2 regions of the Paenibacillus sp. KACC 21273 genome follow, and region 2 is predicted to be linked to the other one. Evidence: predicted binding sites of a transcription regulator. Region 2 holds the regulator's gene; the other holds the start of a gene.

Region 1 (4,212 bases), 960 kb from region 2:
ATCTTCCTGACCGAATTTGAGTACAGCATGAATCGATTTGGCTTTGCTACGACCTCCAGCAATACCGATAACCACTTCCGCTTTGGAAATATCATCGAGCTGAAGTCCCATCGTTAACATCTGGTGCACCGTCTCACCCTGTTCATTAAAATAATGACCGAATGATTCAGCAACAGCTCCAGCGGCATGAATTTCTTCCGCTGCCTCGGGTTCAAGTCTACGGCGACGCACCATCTCCATCGCATCTCCAATTCCATGCATGATGATACGTGCTTTACGAATCAGACCGACAATTTCGCGGATATTCTGATCCTGATAAAGCAATTCATAAGCATCTTCACGCAATAAATCTGGAATATGCAACAATCGATATTGTGCGCCTACACGCTTTGCCATAGTGGAAGCAATCGAATTCGCCTGAAATTCCATACTCTCTCCAAGTCCGCCTCTTGCCGGTACGAACCAGGCATTCTTGAGAGGTGCTGGTATGGATGGACTGAGTTGCTCAGCGACTTCAGCTAATGTAAAGCCTCCTGTAACAGCAACGACATCGTCCTCACGGATGACACTGAGCAGCGCTTTGGCTCCTGCTCGTCCAAGCTCTTGCTTAGCCATAATAGATATGTCACTATCACCAGGAACGACAATTACTTGTCTCAACTTATAGAAAGTGCGAATACGTTCTTCCAGATTCGATAATCCAAGCAGTTCCTGAATAATAGGTTCAAGCTCATCAAGCAATTGCTTGCCTGCTTCACTAACCTTCATTCCCGTACTTTCAATCTCAAGTAACCCTTGCGATTTGAGAAGATCGGTCTCTGCACGTAAGACGCGTTCAGTCATATTAAGCGATGTGGCGAGTGATCTTCTTCCAACCAGCCCTACCATCATAACCTGATGCAGAATCGTATATCTTTTTTTGAGTACTTCGGTGAGATCGGGCAGAAGCTGCTTTTGTATTTCTAATATTTTCCGCATGCATTCCACTCCTGCAACTTATCTCGCTCAGTGTTCATTATATCCGCGATTCTTAATGGACTCAAAATGTCCCGGCATAACTTTTTAAGTCCCACGTCTATCTTAACCAATTTTTCATGCAGAAGCAAGTTTTTAACACAACTATTCTGTGAGAGGTTGATGTTATCGTTTTTATCCGTGATTTCCTCCCAAGCTAACTTGCTTTTTATAGGTAGATATCCTATAATCAATCGTACTGCTGTTTTGATGTGCGCCCGTGGTCCAATGGATATGACGTAGGCCTCCGAAGCCTGAGATCCAAGTTCGATTCTTGGCGGGCGCGCCATTTATATTTTTTATTTCATTATCTTTTTTACATAAGAATCGGTATGATCGAATGCCTTTTGATATGTTCTATCATATCTAAGAACTATTTGCGCAACATTAAGTGATTGACTTATAAATGCAGAACACCCTTTAACCAGCCTATGCTGGTTATTTTTATACCCAAATTTTGGTTGCCCTCTTCTTCATTAACCGATTTTACTGATGTTCCTACACTTTTGGTCAGGATAGTTTGACTTTCTTTGACTTTTGATTCGAATTATCCTATAATGTGGTAAGAACAATGAGTATCTTCTAATACAATATTTGATCTATAATTAATCTATTATGATGTACAACTTTGAAGGAGGGTTTCTAGTGAGTTATATTCCAATGGTCGTTGAACAAAGCAGTCGTGGAGAACGTGCCTATGACATTTACTCTCGTCTGTTAAAAGACCGCATTATTTTTCTAGGTTCTGAAGTTAATGATGTTGTAGCTAACGCGATTATTGCACAAATGCTGTTTCTGGAAGCCGAAGACCCGGAGAAAGACATCCACCTATATGTTAACAGTCCAGGCGGTTCGATCACTGCGGGAATGGCTATTTACGATACAATGCAATTTATCAAAGCTGATGTATCTACCATCTGTGTAGGTATGGCTGCAAGTATGGGTGCATTCTTGCTTAACGCTGGTGCTAAAGGTAAACGTTTTGCTTTGCCTAACAGCGAAATCATGATTCACCAACCACTTGGTGGCGCACAAGGACAAGCAACAGATATCGAAATCCGTGCTCGTCGTATTCTTAAAATGCGCGACAAATTGAACAAAATTCTAGCTGATCGCACAGGTCAACCGTTGGAACGTATCGAAAAAGATACAGACCGCGATTACTTTATGACTGCTGCTGAAGCACAAGAATATGGCATAGTTGATAAAGTGATTGAAAATACACCTCCACAAGGGGTATAATTTTACTCCAGCATGCTGGAACAACACGCGAAAAAGCCTCCGGGATATAAACCGGAGGCTTTTTTGTATTCTTTTTTATAATAGTAAGTCTAATAACTGCTACATTTACTTCATAATATTGCAATTACTCTATCATCCGATCACTTATATTATCAAAATTAAGCTTTGTACGCATCCAGTGGATTTACACCTGTAGGTAACAATTTTTTGAAAGTAAATGAGAACTCTGGTGTACCTGCTGCATATGGTGCAATTTCGTATTGTTGGAAATAGATTGTTAGTCCACTATCTGTTAAATAATATCCTTGATTAGCAGCAATTCCTTTAAAACTATCTGCAAAGTAAAGATCTTCTTTTTTGATTTCAGCATTAATGACTTTGTCGATGTCTTTACGATAATTGCTATTGGATTTGAGTAGATCACTCAATTGAATTTGCTTACCGTCTTTCAACGAGAATGTCATCCCAGTTAGCGTAGCCCCGCCGTGTGCACCACCGAGAAATTCATAGTCGTTTACTAACACACTTAATACACCGTTACGATTATAAGTTACTTTATAACCACTATCTATTTCATATGTCATAGCTGAATCTTTAGGAGGAGCCCCTAATTCTTTAGCTTGTTTTTGTGTTTGTTCCAAATAAGTTTGCGCATGAGCTTTGAAAGCTTTATTAATAGCTACTTCAGCTTCTGAATTGTCCAAACCAGATATGACTGGATATTTAATATTAATCTCTGTATAGCTGTTCGTTTTGGTCGGTTTTAGAGTAGCTGTTGTTAGTTCAATATTATTCATGCCTTCTTTTGTTATATTTACAGTACGTGTAGCACCATTCCATACCGCACGATATCCGAATTGATCTGTAACTGCTTTGATAGCTACATAAGAAGTACCATTGACTATTTTAGCATCATAACTATCTCCAACCGTACTACCATTTAAGGTAACAAATACACCGTCATTTACATCTACTCCTAGAGCAAATGATGCTTTATTTTTGTCTTTGGTCACGGTAACTGTTTTCTCTTTAGCATTGTACGTTACTGTAGCCCCGATTGCTTTGGCTGTGTCTTTTAAAGGAAGTAGCGAACTACCATTTGGACTCACAATCCCTGTTGTAGCGATCGCTTTTCCTTCTACTTGTACATGAATAGCTGATTTAGCAGTAGACGATGTTGCAGCCGCCGCTTGTACTGTATAAGAAGTTCCTGGTAGAACAGCTACCGTTCCTACAGTAGCCATCGTTGTTGCTAACAGAAACGCAGAGATTTTTTTCAAATATGCTTTAGATGTATTGTTTTGATTCGTGTTCATTCCTTATCTCTCCTTTAACATTATGTATCATGTTATATTTGGTTTAACCTTCTTTATTATATCCTTAACATTTATCAAGAGATTTACAAATCACTCAATATCAATTTACAACATAGTCACGATTGCACTACTAAAAATGATGAAACTGTAAAACATTTTTAGGTTTTTCTGCTGAATATCAAAAAAACGTTTATCTTGCTCATGTAGATATTGAACAAGATAAACGTTTCTAATTTGAGGACTGCTCTGCTTTAGTAAACTTCTACTATACTGAAACGATACGTGGATTTGCACGTATAATTAGTTACAATTCTGATTATTTTGCTCTAATCAGATTCATTCACGCTTCAATCTGTTAATTCATAGCATACTGCACGTTAAGTGTAGCATTCAATTCAATCGTACCTGGCTCAATATTTGTACCGGCAGCATCAGGAGTATCCAACGCTTTAGCACTTTGTTTTTCCATATATACAACAGGTGGTGCACTTACACCTGGATCACTTACGGACAACAAGCTTCCGAGTGAAAGGTTTGCTGCTTTTGCAATCGATTGAGCTCTTACTTTTGCATTAGACATTGCTTTGGCAATGACTTGCTCTTGATAGGTATCTTCATTTTCGATCCCAAAGCTTACAGA
Region 2 (4,212 bases):
TTGTAGGAGTCGCTCTTTTTTTGTTCTAATTATCTTTCATAATAAGTAGATACTTGTTCGGCAGAGTTTTAAGACAATTATTAAAATAACTAAATTAGTCGAAATACATAAAAAAGAACACTTCTTTTGAGCAAAAGAGGTGTTCTTTTTATTTATATGCTATTTTGTATGATTCTGTTTTATACATATAGGATTTCTTTTATAGATGTAGGTCTGTTGATTCCGCTAGTTCACCTAATTAAATCATTATAATTAAATAAATATGAAGATCGTTTTTAAAAGATAATTATAAAGTTATTGCAAGATATACATATTTATAATTGCTCTTTATGATTTAAATAAGGGCGAAGTGCCATAGGGATATAGATGCTTCCATCTTCACGTTGATGATTTTCTAGCAAAGGGATCAGTATACGCGGTGAAGCTACAGCTGTATTATTAAGAGTGTGACAATACTGAAGCTGTCCCTCGTGATCTCTATAACGTATATTAGCTCGTCTAGCTTGAAAGTCATGGATATTAGAAGAAGAGTGAGTCTCACCATAACTTTGTCTGCTCGGCATCCATGTCTCAATATCATATTGTTTGTAGGTTTTTTGAGACATATCGCCTGTACATACGGCTACTACTTGATAAGGAAGTTCTAGCAATTGAAGTAATTCTTCTGCATTTGCTGTAATCTCTTGATGAATTTGCTCAGATATCTCGGCATTAGCTTCACAAAAGATAACTTGTTCGACTTTAGCGAATTGATGAACTCTATAAAGTCCTCGTACATCTTTACCGGTTGATCCTACTTCACTACGGAAATTCTGAGAAACTGCTGCTAAACGAATAGCACCTTGAGACAGATCAATGATCTCATCTTGATAATAAGATACAAGAGCGACTTCAGAAGTTCCTGTTAACCATTTATCTTCGTTCTCTATTTTAAATGTCTGATCAATGCCCAAAGGGAAAAAAGCTGTATTACTTAATGCAGAGCCTCTCACCAATGTAGGTACTTCCATAGGAGTATATCCTTTGGCTAGTAGTGTATCTAAAGCAAGTTGTTGAACCGCTCTGTGTAATAGAGCACCTGCCCCTGTTAAATAGTAATTGCGGCTTCCTGCTGTTTTGACTCCTCTTGTAATATCTATCATCTGATGGATTTCGCCTAGTTCGATATGATCTTTAAAAGGAAATGCAAACTGTTGTGGTGTTCCCCATGTACGAATAACGATATTATCTGCGTCTGATTGACCGATCGGAGTATCTGGAGAAACATAGTTAGGGACTAATTCCATCAATCGAGCATACTGTTGTTGAACAGATTGACTGGTTTGTTCCAATTGCTGAAGTTGTAGATTGATTTGTTTCACTTGATCTTTAAGCTGGTGGACAGTGTCGGTAGGCAATACCGATTTATTTTGCATATGGCTACTGATTGTCTGTGTTAATTGGTTTCGTTGTTGACGGAGTTGTTCGATTTGTTGCAAGTACTGATTTTTAAGCTGAGCTTTTTCAAGAAGTTCTGCAATAGATATACTTATTTTCTTTTGATCTGCGACCTCTTGTAATGCTGTAGCATGATTTTTAATATACTGGATATCTAACATAAAATAACCGCTCCTTTTTTCCTAATATAAAGGTAAAATGCACAAAAAAGCTCCTCATCACTTGGGACGAGGAGCTTTTTGCTCGCGGTGCCACCCAACTTGATCAAATACAGATAGTGTATCTGATCCTCTTAGGTTTCGCGATAACGGGCGAAAACCGTTTAACTTAGGAAATAGCAAGCAGTGACTATTCGCTTATGCTATCTCTTGGCGAAAACGCCTCCAGGTTGGATTCCTTTCGATGGCCATTTCGTAATATTGAATTTGTTGTATTGTATCGTATAGTTGAAAAAAGTGTCAAGGTCTAGTTTTTATCAAAATTAGATATTAGGGAAATATTATTAGGGGCCAGTCTTTATGAAACTTAAATACTACAAGAATGATATTAAGAATAGTAAACGATAGCAAGAACTATATATTATAAAAACGATATATCATCAGATTATTAATATTTAATTCAATTGCGAAAAACTAAATTCTAAAAAATATGATTTTCTGTATTATATTTTGCTGTAACCCCTTGGCAAATTCTGAAAATATGTTATAATTAATTTAAAGTCAAAGAAAGTCAAAGTCAGCGCATAGTCAAAGTAATGATGAATACAGTTATTAGATGACGTGAATATGCCTGAAGATTTGATGGTAAATAAGATTTATGAACTTTTGATTATAATGATCAGATTATTCATGAATCTATTGTTGTATCATCAAATGCTGTCTTCTTTGGTTTCTTACGATTAGGTTTATGGTTAAGTGATATTTATCTGCTATTTTGAACTTATGATAAATGGGTCAAATTTAGAATAAGTAAATGTTTTAAAACATGATGGAGGAATATACAATGCGTAATATCTCCGACATTATCGAACAATATCTAAAACGAATGCTGCAAGATAGTGGAGAAGGAGCAGTAGAAATACAGCGTAACGATTTAGCTGATCAATTCTCTTGTGTACCTTCGCAGATCAATTATGTAATTAGTACACGTTTTACATTGGAAAAAGGATATCTGGTTGAAAGTAAACGTGGTGGCGGTGGCTATATTCGTATACGGCGTCTTGAATTGCCTGCTCAAGCTATCCTTCATACTCATATTCATGAAAGTATTGGACAGCATATGAGTCAGACAGCTGCTGAAGGTTTACTATACCAGTTGCTAGAAGCTAGAGTGATTTCTAATCGTGAAGCGGAACTGATGCGTGCAGCAGTATGTAGAGATGTTATTTCGATCAAGCTTCCCTACAGGGATGAGATCCGTGCAAGAATGATGAAGGCGATGTTGATTGCATTACTTCGTCCCTAATCATTCGGGAGAAAGGGGCAATACATGATGATTTGTCAAGAATGTCAGGTAAGACCGGCAACTCTTCATTTTACAAAGATTGTAAATGGTGAAAAAAATGAGTTTCATATCTGTGAAACTTGTGCCCGTGAAAAAGGTGAATTGATTCCAGGAACTTCAGGAGGCTTTTCAATTCACAGTCTACTGTCAGGGTTGATGGATTTTGATTCAAGCAGTAAAGGGCAACTCGCCGGTCAATGCAGTGAAGATGTCCATTGTGAAGAATGTGGTATGACATATACTCAATTTCGTAAATTAGGACGATTTGGGTGTAGCTCTTGTTACAAAACGTTTGATAATCAATTAGATCCTCTTTTTAAAAGAGTGCATGGCAGTACTGCTCATGCTGGTAAGCTTCCTAAACGAGGCGGGATCAAAGTAAAAATCAAACGTCAAATGACTGACTTGAAGCAAGAGTTGAAACAGCGTATTGCTGATGAGGAATTTGAAGAAGCCGCACATTTAAGAGATGAAATACGCGAGCTAGAAAAACAAATTTCACAGGAGTCATAAGGAGGAATAACTTATGCCGAATCTCCGTTTTACAGAAAAACCTTTGAGCGATTGGATGCAAAAGGGCGGAGAATATTCGGATGTTGTTATCAGTAGTAGGGTGCGTATAGCCCGTAATCTGATACATCACCCTTTCCCGATTCTGGCAAATATGGAGCAGGCGCAAGAGACACGGAACCAGCTAACAGAAGTGCTTAGTAATGAAGCACTTCAAGCTCTCGGACCGTTTGAGCCATTGCTTTTGGATGAATTAGAAGATGTAGATCGACAAGTCTTGATGGAAAAACATTTGATCAGTCCGAATTTGTTGAATGACTCCAAAAGTGGAGCTGTTCTGCTAACAGATGATGAATCCGTTAGTATTATGGTCAATGAAGAAGATCATTTGCGTATTCAGTGTTTGTATCCAGGCTTTCAATTGCAAGAAGCATGGGAACGTGCTACTCAGATCGATGATGCTTTTGAAGATGTAGTGGACTTTGCTTTTGATGATCGCAGAGGTTATCTTACCAGTTGTCCAACAAATGTAGGTACAGGGCTTAGAGTGTCTGTTATGCTACATTTACCTGCATTAGCTATTATGAATCAGGTAGGTCGTGTATTATCTGCTGTATCTCAAGTAGGGCTCGCTGTACGCGGGTTATATGGAGAAGGTAGTGAAGCGATCGGAAATATTTTTCAAATTTCTAACCAGATTACATTAGGTCTATCAGAAGAAGAGATCATTGATAACTTGCATAGTGTTGTGTTGCAAATGAT

Evidence for each region. The regulator CtsR, encoded in region 2, represses protease genes until heat stress. The targets are predictions, from matches to a motif close to ATGGTCAATAAAGGTCAAACA.
Region 1: a site for CtsR is predicted at 1,532-1,552, ahead of clpP (ATP-dependent Clp endopeptidase proteolytic subunit ClpP). Genes of this name have one in related genera too.

The regions. Positions count from the first base shown of each region.
Region 1 is NZ_CP117876.1:5,191,315-5,195,526, forward strand. Features, by position in the region: gene PQ460_RS22745 (sugar-binding transcriptional regulator) at 1-978, opposite strand, end outside; tRNA gene PQ460_RS22750 (tRNA-Arg) at 1,229-1,303, shown strand; gene clpP (ATP-dependent Clp endopeptidase proteolytic subunit ClpP) at 1,660-2,256, shown strand; gene PQ460_RS22760 (PdaC/SigV domain-containing protein) at 2,415-3,572, opposite strand; gene PQ460_RS22765 (SIMPL domain-containing protein) at 3,928-4,212, opposite strand, start outside.
Region 2 is NZ_CP117876.1:801,072-805,283, forward strand. Features, by position in the region: gene serS (serine--tRNA ligase) at 315-1,598, opposite strand; gene PQ460_RS03550 (CtsR family transcriptional regulator) at 2,440-2,901, shown strand; gene PQ460_RS03555 (protein-arginine kinase activator protein McsA) at 2,929-3,453, shown strand; gene PQ460_RS03560 (protein arginine kinase) at 3,467-4,212, shown strand, end outside.